One region of the Pseudoalteromonas sp. BZB3 genome, then DNA from elsewhere that is predicted to be linked to it. Evidence: predicted binding sites of a transcription regulator. Region 1 holds the regulator's gene; each other region holds the start of a gene.
What was found. Region 1 encodes sigma-54, which starts transcription at its own class of promoters, with help from an activator protein. Its sites were predicted from a motif close to GTTGGCACGNNNNTNGNNT; they were not measured.
Positions count from the first base shown of each region.

Region 2: the regulator sigma-54 is predicted to act here: its motif matches at 1,312-1,330, upstream of ABMY35_RS10260 (LiaF domain-containing protein).
Region 3: the regulator sigma-54 is predicted to act here: its motif matches at 2,110-2,128, upstream of fliE (flagellar hook-basal body complex protein FliE).

Region 1 is NZ_JBECOS010000001.1:388,148-392,606, reverse strand. Features, by position in the region: gene rapZ (RNase adapter RapZ) at 1-208, opposite strand, end outside; gene ptsN (PTS IIA-like nitrogen regulatory protein PtsN) at 226-678, opposite strand; gene hpf (ribosome hibernation promoting factor) at 681-968, opposite strand; gene ABMY35_RS01685 (RNA polymerase factor sigma-54) at 997-2,517, opposite strand; gene lptB (LPS export ABC transporter ATP-binding protein) at 2,565-3,290, opposite strand; gene lptA (lipopolysaccharide transport periplasmic protein LptA) at 3,293-3,817, opposite strand; gene lptC (LPS export ABC transporter periplasmic protein LptC) at 3,807-4,361, opposite strand; gene kdsC (3-deoxy-manno-octulosonate-8-phosphatase KdsC) at 4,358-4,459, opposite strand, start outside.
Region 2 is NZ_JBECOS010000009.1:456,870-461,328, forward strand. Features, by position in the region: gene ABMY35_RS10250 (energy-coupling factor ABC transporter permease) at 1-278, opposite strand, end outside; gene xthA (exodeoxyribonuclease III) at 293-1,102, opposite strand; gene ABMY35_RS10260 (LiaF domain-containing protein) at 1,458-2,123, shown strand; gene ABMY35_RS10265 (DUF417 family protein) at 2,163-2,990, opposite strand; gene ABMY35_RS10270 (ectonucleotide pyrophosphatase/phosphodiesterase) at 3,147-4,334, shown strand; gene ABMY35_RS10275 (hypothetical protein) at 4,388-4,459, opposite strand, start outside.
Region 3 is NZ_JBECOS010000014.1:57,204-61,662, reverse strand. Features, by position in the region: gene fliG (flagellar motor switch protein FliG) at 1-16, opposite strand, end outside; gene fliF (flagellar basal-body MS-ring/collar protein FliF) at 9-1,715, opposite strand; gene fliE (flagellar hook-basal body complex protein FliE) at 1,737-2,075, opposite strand; gene ABMY35_RS16175 (sigma-54 dependent transcriptional regulator) at 2,273-3,682, opposite strand; gene ABMY35_RS16170 (ATP-binding protein) at 3,679-4,459, opposite strand, start outside.

The DNA of each region.
Region 1 (4,459 bases):
TATCATTAAATTCTTGTTGCTCTTTTGGCAGGTTACGAACATCGATACTGACGGCTATTTTGTCATAGTTATCAGAAACACTTCTAACCAAAGAGGGAAGGAGATTAACTGGAATGTTATCAACACAATAATAACCTAGGTCTTCCAATACCCTTAAGGCAACGGATTTGCCCGACCCTGAGCGACCACTAATGATGATCAGTTCCATGGATTCCTCTCTGTTAATTAATCTTGAAGTGCAATAAGTTGATAGAGTGCCTCATCGTCTTTTGCATGACGAAGTTGCTTGCAAAACTCTTTGTTGTTTAGTTTATCAGCAATTTCAGCTAAGGTCTTTAGATGTTCTGCATTATTACCTTCAGGTACAAGCATTGCCAAGAGAATATCGACAGGTCGGTTATCTATTGCGTCAAAATCAATACCGTTTTGATTAGTCACTAAAATGGCAAAAATAGTATCAATGCCTGTAAGGCGGCCATGAGGAATAGCAATACCTTTGCCTATGCCTGTGCTACCTAGTTTTTCCCGCGTTAGGAATGCATCTAATATTTCGTGGGCGTTATGCTCTGGAAGGTGTTGGCTCGCTAATTCACTGATGTACTCTAGCGCACGTTTTTTGCTATTAAAAAGGACCGCAGCTTTACTGCAGTCCTTGTTGATAATCGAGCTAAGTTTCATGGTTAGTGTCGAGTTAATTTCTCTTTGTGTTTGATAACTTGGCGATCGAGTTTATCAACGAGTTTATCAATGGCTGCGTACATATCAGAGTGTTCATCTGAAGCGAAAATTTCACCGCCATTTAAATGAACGGTAGCTTCGGCTTTTTGTACCAGCTTCTCAACATCTAAGATCACGTGAACGTTATTAATGTGATCAAAATGCCTTTCTAGCTTTGCAAACTTCGTGTTTACATAGTCTCTTAATGAATCTGTAATTTCTACGTGACGACCAGTTAAATTTAGTTGCATAAGCATTTTCCTTCTCTTGGTTTACGTCTTAAATCAAGCTCTTACGCTGATTTGACGGTGGAATAGAGAGTGACTCGCGGTATTTTGCAATTGTACGACGTGCCACTTTGATTCCCTGTTCTGCCAATATATCTGCAATTTTGCTGTCGCTCAATGGCTTAGCTGTATTTTCTGCAGCAATTAGCTTTTTGATCAATGCTCTAATCGCAGTCGATGAGCATTCACCTCCGTTTTCAGTGCTTACGTGACTTGAGAAGAAGTACTTCAACTCAAAAATGCCACGGGGTGTATGCATGTACTTCTGAGTGGTGACACGAGAAATGGTAGACTCGTGCATCTCGACCATCTCAGCAACATCATTCAAAACCATAGGCTTCATTGCCTCAGGTCCATGTTCAAAGAATGCCTGTTGTTGTTGCACAATGCAATTGGTAACTTTCATTAAAGTGTCATTACGGCTTTCTAAGCTCTTAATAAACCATTTTGCTTCTTGTAGGTGAGAGCGAATGAATTGGCTGTCAGTGCTTGATTTTACTGAGCGTGACATTGCCGCATAATGATCATTAACCCTAATTTTAGGCATACATTCAGGGTTTAGCTCAACAACCCAGCGACCTTTTACTTTTTTCACCGACACATCAGGAATAACATACTCAGATTCTTCACGAATAATGCTGGCGGCAGGTTTAGGATTAAGGCTGTGAATGAGTGTCATCACTTCTTTTAACTCAGGCTCTTTGAGCTTGGTCTTTTTCATGATAGTGCGGTAATCACGGCTAGCAAGTAGATCAATATGCTCGCTTAACACCATTTTTGTTTCGCTAATGAATGGCGTATCAGCCTCAAACTGGTTAAGTTGAATACATAAGCATTCTTGTAATGATCGAGCCGCAATACCGATAGGGTCAAAGAGTTGAATACGCTTTAATACAGCCTCAACTTCATCGAGTTCAATTAATTCTTCGTCATTACCTTCATTGATGCTTTCTAAGAGTTCTTCGGTACTGACGGTAAGTAAGCCTGCGTCATCAACGGCTTCAACAATGGCAACGGCAATGGCTTTATCGGTTGGGCTGAATGGCGTGAGTTCTAATTGCCACATTAAATATTCGTGTAATGTTTCAGTGGTCTCACCCTGATAAACCGTTTCGTCTTCAGGCATAGGGCCGCTACTGGTGCTCGGTGCTGCACTCATGTACTCGTCCCATGTCACATCCATCGCGAGATCGTCACTGACAGTGTCTTTACTCAGTGCTGCATCGCTATCGAGTTCGTAATCGCTGGTCGGTTCATCACCGTGACCATCATCAGTAGAATTAGAGAGTTGCTCGCTAGAGTCAGTGTCTTTGGTCGCTTTGTCTGAATCATTGCCATCAGTACTTGGCTCTAATTCCGACTCATCTACTTCGAGTAAAGGGTTGCTATCCAGCGCTTCTTGGATCTCTTGCTGTAGATCAAGTGTGCTCAATTGCAGCAAGCGAATTGCTTGTTGCAATTGTGGTGTCATGGTTAGTTGCTGCCCCATGCGCAGCTGTAGCGATTGCCTCATGTATTTCTAACAATCCTTTTTGTTATTTGGATTATGTCTTGCTTTAACTATAGACGGAATTGTTCACCTAGGTAGACGTCTCTTACGGTTTGATCAGCTAAAACTGACTCAGGCGTACCTGACGCGATTAATTCACCATGTGAAACAATATAAGCTTTCTCACAAACATCAAGGGTTTCTCTTACATTGTGATCTGTAATGAGGACACCAATGCCGCGGTTTTTTAAATGCTCAACAATTTTCTTTATATCTAACACCGAAATCGGATCAACGCCAGCAAAAGGCTCGTCTAAAAGAATAAATTTAGGGTTTGCGGCTAAAGCGCGAGCAATTTCAACTCGGCGACGCTCACCACCTGATAAAGCCATGCCCTGACTGTCCCGAATATGTTGAATATTAAACTCATCCAGTAAGTCGTCTAAAGTTTGCTCTCTTTGTACTTTATTGAGGTCTTTACGGGTCTCTAAAATAGCCATTAAGTTTTGATAAACAGTCAACTTTCTGAAGATTGAGGACTCTTGAGGCAGATAACCAATGCCCATGCGTGCTCTACTGTGCATAGGTAGCAAAGTGATATCTTCATCATCTATTGTGACTTTGCCTTTATCGCTAGGCACAAGACCAACGATCATGTAAAAACTGGTGGTTTTACCTGCGCCATTAGGACCGAGAAGACCAACAATGCTTCCGGCTTCCACACTTAGGCTGACATTTTTTACGACTTGGCGGCCTTTGTAGCTTTTTGCTAGGGCTGTGGCAGTTAACACACTCATGCTCATTGACCTTGTTCAGGGTTAGACTTTGATGCTTTTTTCTCTGGTATCAATACCGTGTGAACACGTTGCTGATTTTGTTCGTTTCGCTCAGCACTGATCAGTTGCTTCTCGATGTCATAAATAATCGCTTCAGCTTTTGTACTTTGACCTCCCAGGCTTATTTCAGCTTTGCCTTTGATGGTAAGTAGTCTATTGGCAACGTCATACCTAACTTCTTCTGCGCTGGCGCTTAATACTGTGCCATCCGGTTGCTTTTCGATAAAACGAGCTGGTTTGCCTGTTGCGACTAAAAGCTGCTTGTTTTCACCGAGTTCTTCACGCTGATGTACTTCCAATCTGTCTGCATAAATTTCACGGTTGCCATGAATGATTTCAACATTTTCTTCAAAGATACCAATGTTTGTCTTTAATTGTGCTTGCTGCTTACCTGCTTTAATTGATACTTGTGACATAGGTGCTGTTTCAGCCAAAGCAAAGTTTGAAAAGCCGAGTAGTAGCAGTGAAAGAAGTAGTTTATTGGTCATAATAAATGGTTCGCGTATGGTTAATGAGCTCAATAATTTCAGTATTGAGGTCGGCATTGAGGCCTTGTCCTTTTATATTTAAATGAGGACCCACAATTTCTACGGGTAGATCTGAGCGCATGGCGCGCTGAGTTATATCTACTTGAATATGGTCTGCGCTGATTTGGCTTATCATAGCACCTTCAGTCAGATTTAGGGCTTTAACATCTCCCTCTAAAATCAGCATATTATTTTCATATAAAGTGGCTTCATTGGCCGAAAGTTGCCAATTTTGTGGGCCATTAAACAGGGTGAATGTAGGCGAGGTAAAATGGCTAAATCCGAGCTGCTGATAAAGCTCCATTTTATTCGCTTCGACTAGATAATTTCGCATACCGGCTTCAGAATATTTAGTTTGCTTTAAATTTGTAGCAACATAATCTGGCGTGGCGATGCTCTCTTCTTCGGTCGAACTTTGCTTTTTAGGTTGATCAAAATACGGTGACCATATCCAATACATGGTCAGTGCAAAAATAATTAATAATATGACGCGGTTGACCGTCATGCGCTTGTTCCTGATGTGCCGAGTGTATGACCCTGGCACAACATGAGTAAGTCAGTTAGTTCTCTCACTGCGCCAAATCCACCAGGCAGTAAAGTCGT
Region 2 (4,459 bases), on a different contig from region 1:
GATTGAATGGTGCCAAAAGCAAGTAATAAGAGACTGGTAAGTAGAGCACTTAAACTTGCTAACCGCCAGCCAAGCACCAAAGTAATTGCGGTTATTCCCAATATATGAATATTTAGATAGGGCAATATCCCCGCTTTAATTTGCCAAAGCAGAGCCAGTACAACTGAACAAGCAAGTACACCAGTTTGTCGGATAGGCCTATGCCAAAGCGTTAAATACTCGCGTTTATCAATAGTAAACGCGAATATGATTAAGGTAACAAGCGGGATCAATAACATAGAGTGAGTTCTAATTAAAATTTAAACTCGGCCCAAATTGGCGCATGATCAGAAGGCTTTTCGATGCCTCTCAATTCGTAATCGATTTCGCTTTCTACACATTTGGCCATCAATGATTCAGTAGCTAATACTACGTCAATGCGAAGGCCTCGGTTATCATCAAAACCTTTTGAGCGATAGTCGAACCATGAGTAACGTTCTGTCTTTTCTGGTGTTAATTCGCGGAAAGTGTCTTTAAATCCCCAATCCATTAACGTCGCAAGCCATTCGCGTTCTTCTGGTTGGAATGAACATTTGCCAGTTTTCAGCCAACGTTTTTTATTAGGCTCACCAATGCCGATATCTAAATCTATCGGTGAGATATTGATATCACCCATCACAATGACATTTTCTTCAGGCGTGTGATTTTCATTTAAGTGTGTCATTAAGTCTTTATAGAACTGACGCTTGTATGGGAATTTGGTTTCATGATTTATGTTATCACCTTGAGGGAAGTAGCCATTATGAATGATCACATCTTCACCTTTGTCATTCTCGAATACACCTGAAATCATACGTTTTTGGGATTCTTCTGTATCAGTCGAAAACCCTTTTTTGATTGATTTAGCTGGTTTTTTCGACATCAGTGCGACACCATAATGTGCCTTTTGACCATGGAAATAAACGTGGTAGCCCATAGCTTCTACATCTTCAACCGGAAACGCTTCATCGTGAACTTTGATTTCCTGTAAACCAATTACGTCAGGTTGATGTTTGTCGATTAATGCTTGTAATTGATGAAGACGAGCACGAAGGCCATTAATGTTAAATGAGATTACTTTCATAATTTGCGCTTATAGTTCTATGTAATTTACGTACCATTTTAACATTGAAAGGGAGTTGCGAAAGCCCGAGATAGCAATTTAATTATCTATCACTTTTTTCGGTTTGGGAGATATGTTATTTATTGGTCAATACACTCAAGTTTTGGTGAGAAAGCAACCTAACTAGAAGTGCAGCCCGAACTAGTGCATTGAATTATAATGACTTTATTTCTGGTTCGGTTATTGCTTTGAATTTAATAAATGCAATTTTAATGGTACAGCTTATTGAATGCTTAAGTTGAACCTTTCATTCACTTATACCAATCAGCTTAATTAAGTGTTATTGCAGATTGGTATTATATAGTAGGGAAATATCATGAGCGTCGTATTAGAAGATAGACCAATTGAACAAGTCAGAGAAGAAGTAATAGACAACCTAATTTACAACTATAGCCATGGTGTTATTTCCGCAGAGGCATTTGAAAGACGTTTAGACAAAGCAATGAGTACACAGGTTCATGCTGAAATCGTCGCCTTAACAGCAGATCTTACTATGCAAGCAGACGAGAAGTATACGGCACAAAAAGATGCTAGCTTGAATATTAATTACGGACAAAAATCTGCAGGCGACAAGCTAGATATTAAAACTGTTTTAGGAAACAGCTCTCGAACAGGTAAATGGGCGGTACCTAAAGAAATTAATTTATTAAATGTATTGGGTTCTACAACCTTAGACTTTTCCGATGCTGTATTTGAGCACCAAGAAGTCACTGTAAATGTAAATTGCATACTGGGTTCAGAGAAAATTTTGATCCCCGAAGGTGTAAATGTGATCTGCGAGGCGTTTTGCATTCTAGGTAATGTAGAAAATAAAGCGCCATCTATTGCGCCAAAACAAGCACCGACTATAAAGATTAAAGGCAAACTGTGGTTAGGTTCAGTTGACGTTGAAATTAAGCGCACGATTAAAGAAAAGTTTGTGAGTTTTGCCAATGAACTTAAATCATTATTTGATGATGGGAGTTATGGTAAATATAAATAAACAGGATATGAGAGGGCACGTTTAAACGTGCCCTTTTTATTATGCTTTTTGATCAGTAAATTTTAAGAAGAAAATCAAATTCGCGATAAACCACAAGTCTTTTATTAAAAAGTGACCTGTCGTAGACAAAATAGTTGATGACGTAACTGCGCCTGGGGTTGTAGCTAAAAATGTTTGTGTCATGACAAAAACTGCAAGTGACATTAACACGCTAATCCAAAGTGCTTTTCTGTTGTATATGGCTGCAATCAACAGTGCGACAGCTAACAAATCATAAACGCCAATTAAATTCGAGGCAGTTTGTAAATCCCAAACACTATACATCCAAGACATAAATGGTGAAGTTTGCAGTAAGTCTTCTATCCCTTGTGCTTCTATCAAGGTAAACTTCATACCCCCGATCCAAACGAGTACCACCAAAACTGGGAATATCGCTATCCACTGCATTACATGATTAGAAAGGTTTGGGTTAAGTAGACAGATGCCAATTGAAAGTAACGCAAAATACTTAATGACGCCTTGGCCTGCTCCGATGACTGGAAACCCGCCCATGCTTTCAATCCACATACCCGTTGAAAAAAGGCTTAGTAAAGGCACTACAGACACAATAATGAGTAAAGATGCTAAAGTCGGTTTTGCTTTTTCAAAGTACATAGAAAGTACCGAAAATACAGCAAGTAAAGAAAAGCATAAAGCAGCCAATATATTAGCAATTTCATAACTTAGGATTGAGTTGAAGCCAAAAAAATTGACTGTTTTTTCGATATGTCTATGACTGCCAAGTAGCAACATACTCGTGCTCATCAATATACTTGATAATCCAACTAACAAGAACGCTACGTTGGTATTGCAATAAAACTTTTTCATTTAACAACCTTTTTAATTGGGAATACGCAATAAGACCGAGAAAGCGAAAGTTTATTTCAACTTGTCTTAATTTTAGAGTTTCCGTTTATCGTGAATTGTTTATTTTGCAATTTAAAGCTATCAGAATAGCATCGCACTTAAACACGGGAATTTTAAATGATTAAAACACTTATTTATTGTGTCTTATTGCTGATAGCTATACCCAGTATCGCTAAGCCACAAACTGTTGTTCTTATCTCACTTGATGGTTTTCGGTGGGATTATATTGAAAAGCATAACGCTAAAAATATTAAACGCATCGCTGATAGCGGTGTTCGAGCTACTAAAATGTGGCCTGTTTATCCAAGTAAAACCTTTCCAAACCATATATCCATAATTACAGGCTTATTACCGGTCAATCACGGTATTATTGACAATAAGTTCTGTGATAAACAAAGAGGTGATTGTTATAAAATGGGCAAAGGGCAGGGAGATAGTACTTGGCTTAATGGCATACCTTTATGGAATCTGGCAAAAATGCAAGGGCTCAAATCAGCTGCCTATTTCTGGCCAGAATCCGATGCGCGCTTTAATGGTATGACCCCTGACTATTACTACCATTACTCAAAGCATAGTGACTACCAAACACGTATTGACCAAATGGTTGAGTGGCTAAAGTTACCAAAGGAACAAAGACCAAGTTTTGTTGCAGGGTATTTTTCATTAGTCGATAGTATGGGCCATGCCTTTGGACCTGATAGCAAAGAAGTCTATGATGCCGTGCAAACAATGGATAAGCTAATCGGGCAGTTTAATGAGCGCTTAAAGAAATTGCCCCATGATGTGAATTTAGTGCTGGTGGCAGATCATGGTATGTCTTCATTAGAAGAAGACAAAACAATCACGATTAGCAGCTTGAATATTCCAAAGTCTTGGACGGTGAAAAACACAGGACCAAGAGTACTTATTTATGCGAATGACGCTTCAATTGAAAACATTAATACAGCAAAGCAACAGCTGCGCCTTATCTCTAACAATCGATATGCAGTGCTAGATGAGACGATCTTAAAGCAGCGTCATTACCATGGCACCCCAAGGATCCCAGATATTATCTTAGAAACCAAAGCTCCGAGTGTTTTTAGTCTTGATGGTAAATTAGATTATAAAGGTACTCACGGATTTGCAAATACAGATGATATGGCTGCTATGTTTGTTGCAACTGGGCCTGCTTTCAAAAAGGGCCATAAAATTAAAGAAATGAGTAATTTAGAAATATACCCAACAGTAGCTAAAATACTGGGCTTAGAGCTGATAAGAAATGTAGATTCAGATGGTGAAACACTTCTAAAAGCGCTAAAAGAATAATTAAAATAAAATTCGGAAACTAAACGTTTTAAATAAAAAGAGTAACCATAAGGTTACTCTTTTTTGGTTGGAAACTTTTTATCATCACTGTTTTGTTTGAAGCTTGTCGATTGTGTGTGACTTTT
Region 3 (4,459 bases), on a different contig from region 1:
CTTCTTCGTTACTCATCTTCCGTTAACCACGCTTTCACAACTTGTGATGATAATTCTGGTTCATTGGCTACAAGCGCTCTTACTGCTTTCAGTAAGTCTTCGTCGCCATGTAAGTCTGGTAATTGTAAAGTACCATCTGATGAGAAGCCAACTGCTGATGAATCAAACTCATTGTTCAGCATATCTAACGTGCTATCACCTAAGTCTACGCCGGTTGTTAACGCGTCTTCATCAAAGTCCTCTAGTGTGTCATCTGGGTCAATTAGGCGTTTCAGCATCGGACGAACAACCGCCAGTATAAGCACAATAATAACCAATGCACCAAGCGCAAGACGGATTGTTTTCATAAACCAATCTTGTTCCCACAGCGGCAGATCAGCTTGCTCAATGATATCCTCACGAACAAACGGGACAGTTACAACTTCTAACGCATCACCACGTTGCATGTCAAAACCCACACCACCTTGAAGTAGACGACGAATATTCATTAACTCCTCTTGGCTACGAGGTGCCATTGTCATATTGCCTTCTTCATCTGCTTTTGGCAGATAATCTACTGCCACTGAAACGCTGATTCGACGAATCACGCCTGTTTGCTGACGCTTGTGGCTGATAGTTGTATCTAATTCATAGTTACGAGTGGCTTCTTTTTGTGAACGAGAAGGCGATGAGCCTTGACCGTTAGCGCCACCTGCGATTTCAGGAATATTTGAATTTACTGGTGGTTGGTTCGATAGCGCGCCAGGAATCCCCGCAGTAATTCCTCCGATGTTACTTTCTTCGAAGGTCGTTTCGCTGCGTACAGCTGGTAAATCGGGATTATAGCGTTTCTGTGTTTCTTCAACTGCACTGAAGTCCATAGTTAAATCAACTTGAGCGGTATACTTACCGAGGCCAACAACAGGAATAAGGATGCTATCAATTTTTTCTAAATATTCTTGTTCACGCTTGCGCTCAATTTCATATTCTTTACGCGAGCGTGCAGCCAGTGAGTCCTGCGAACCTGAATTTAACAGACGACCGTTTTGATCTGTTACTGTTACACGTGCGGGTTCTAAACCTTGCACAGCTGAAGCAACGATATCTACAATCGAATCAACTTCTTCACCGCCAAGCGTTCTACCACGCTTTAAAGTAATAACCACGGTAGCCGAAGGCTTTTTCTCACGACGCGCAAATACATTTTCTTTAGGTATAGCTAACAGTACTTTGGCACGGTTAATATCTTGCAGCTCTTCAATGGTACGAGCTAATTGCTGTTCTCGACTATGCTTGAGGCGCTCACGCTCTAGGCGCTGACTCACACCAAAGCCCATGTCTTGCATTAATATATCTGTACCTGAGCTTGGAGCTTGTGTGAAACCATCACGGGCCATTTGTAGTTTTATGGTTTGGTAATCGGTTTCGGCAACCATGATGGTGTTGCCTTCTAGCTCATAATCAATTTTCTGCGCATCTAGAAAGTCTAGAGTCTGGACTAACTCTTCGGTTGGGTACTGGCCCAGTGGGCGCATATCAGGTTGGCGTGCCCAAATGATAATCGCAATTGCTATTGCCAAACAAATAGCTAAAGCAATGATAATAGTCACCTGGCGAAGCATATCAACGCCACTTAATGCGCTCAAATATCCCGACTTTTGCTCTTGCTGCTCTTCAGAGCCAGCGCCAGCAGTGCCATCGGTTAAAGTCAGATCGGTTGATTGATTCGTTGCCACGGTGCTACTCCACTACCCAGATTAAACTGGCATATTCATGATTTCTTTATAAGATTCTACAAGTTTATTTCTCACTTGTACCGTTGCTTCGAAAGCCACTGATGATTTTTGTGATGCTATCATGACTTCTGCAAGTGAAACACTTCTGTCACCCATCTCTAGTGCCGTTACTTTTGATTTAGCATCTTTTTGTAAACCATTTACCGTATTGATTGCGTCAGATAGCAAATCGCCAAATTGCGCAGAAGAAGTCGCTGCGGTTTTTTGTACTGCAACTTCATTGGTTTTAATGGTATTTCTCGTTGCCTCTACTGCAAGAGACTGCATTTCTTGATAAAGAGAGTTTGGTTGGATTTTCATAACACCCACTCCAATAAAAACATATAACTTGTAAAAGCACAAAGCGTGCCAAAAATTAAATCTTTATTTTCAGTGCTTTAGGGTGTTTTTATGTGAGTCGACTTTTTGACAACAATACCAATATTTTTAGTTGAGCGATCTATTTTGAGGATTAATATTAAAGAGGCCAAGATTTTGGCCTCTTGTAGAGAAGAAAGTTATGCTGGTAATGGGATCCCCATATCACGCATTTTTGCCAACTTATAGCGTAATGTCCTTGGGCTCATGCCCAGAACTTCAGCAACATCTTTACGCTTACCATTACACTTATGAAGCGTATCTAAGATAATTTGATGCTCTTTATCTTGTAATGTCGCTTTATAATTTGCAGCATCATAATTTTCTGTGTCACTGATTTCAGGCTCAACTTGTCGCATCTGTTGCTCCACATTGATCTGTGACGACACTTCAGTATTCGTTATTCTTGTAGTTACTAAGCTTGGTTGATAGTTTTCAATAAAGATATCTTCACCATGTACAATATCGCCCTGCTGCAGGATCAAAGCACGTTGAACTACATTATCAAGCTCGCGAACATTACCAGGCCAAGAATGTGATAATAATTTTTGCTTGGCACTATCACTTAAATACACTGCTGGCTTACCTGCCTTGCTGGTATGTCTTGCTAACAAATGCTCAGCTAGCACTACAATATCACCCGGACGCTCATTCAGTGGCAGCCACATCAGAGGAAAAACATTCAAGCGGTAATATAAGTCTTCTCTAAACTTACCTTCAGCCACAGCCTCTTTAAGATCACGGTTACTGGTCGCCAAAACTCTGACGTCTAAGTCGATAGTTTTTCTACCACCCAAACGCTCTACTTCTCGCTCTTGCAAGACGCGAAGGAGTTTGGCTTGCAAGCCTAAATCCATTTCGGTAATTTCATCTAACAAAATAGTGCCTTTTTGAGCTTGTTCAAATTTACCCGGACACGCTTGAATAGCACCTGTGAATGCACCTTTTTCATACCCAAACAAAGTAGCTTCGAGCATATTTTCAGGAATAGCCGCACAATTGATGGCTACAAAGGCTTCATCTTTACGCTCTGATTTATCATGAATGAATCGAGCTAATACTTCTTTACCCGAACCACTTGGCCCTAGCACCATTACGCTAGCATCAGATTTAGCGACTTTATTGGCAAGTTCAAGTAATTGCAGACTTTGTGGATCTGCAACCACAGGGCCCTCTGTTTCTTTTTCTTTTTCCGGCATATAGCGACTAACCATATTCAGAAGTACTTCTGGCGCGAACGGTTTTGCCATATAATCAACGGCACCTAAACGCATGGCCTCTACTGCATCATCAATAGTTGCATAAGCCGTCATCATCAGCACAGGCAAATCTGGGTAGTTAAGCTTAATGGTTTTGAGTAAATCCAAACCACTCATTGCGCCCATTTGCACATCGCTGACCACAATCGAGAAGGTTTGCTTTTTCAAAAGCATTACTGCTTCTTCGGCAGAGCTCGCCTCAACCGTATCAAAACCTGAAAGTTGAAGTGTATCGATTAATGCTTCTCTTAATCCTGCATCATCTTCAACAACTAAAATTGAATGACTCATACAACCTCCAATTGCTCTGTACTGAATGAAATTGGCAGTAATAAACTAAAACATGCTCCGCCGTGTTCATTATTGGTGACTTCTACTTTACCTTTATGTGAGTTAGCCACTGAGCTAACAACCGCTAAACCTAGGCCTGTGCCTTGGCTTTTTGTAGTAAAGAAGGGTTCAAATATTTTTTCTGACAGCGCTAAATCGATACCAGGGCCATTGTCAGACACTGAAATTCTGACTCTGTCTGACTCTTCATCACGCGCTGCACTTAATGTGATATGGGCATGTTTGCCAATCACTTGAATACTGTTGTGAATTAAGTTTTGGATGGCGCTGGCGAGCGCTGTTTTGTTACCTAAAATCTCAATGTCTGGTTCTGGTAAATTTACTTCAAGCTCACTGCTATTCATCGCCACCATGGCATCTGCACCCGCTTTCACTTCACTAAGCAGTTGCTGCATAGACACTTTTTCGATCACTTGCTGCTCACCGCTTTTTGCAAACAACAACATATCGTTTACTTGCGATTCGAGATCTTTCAATCTAGATATCAGTTTTTCATGAAAGCGTGAACGAGATGCTTCAGGCACTTTATTACTACCTAAATTAGCTGCATACAGCATAGCTGCCGAAAGTGGCGTTCTAACTTGGTGCGCTAACGATGCAACCATTTTACCTAGAGAGCTCAAACGCTGCATGTGTGCCATACGTTTCTGTAAACGACGGGTTTCTGTTAGGTCGGTCATTAAAATTAATTGACCCGGCTCTGGTGCAAGTGCAGTA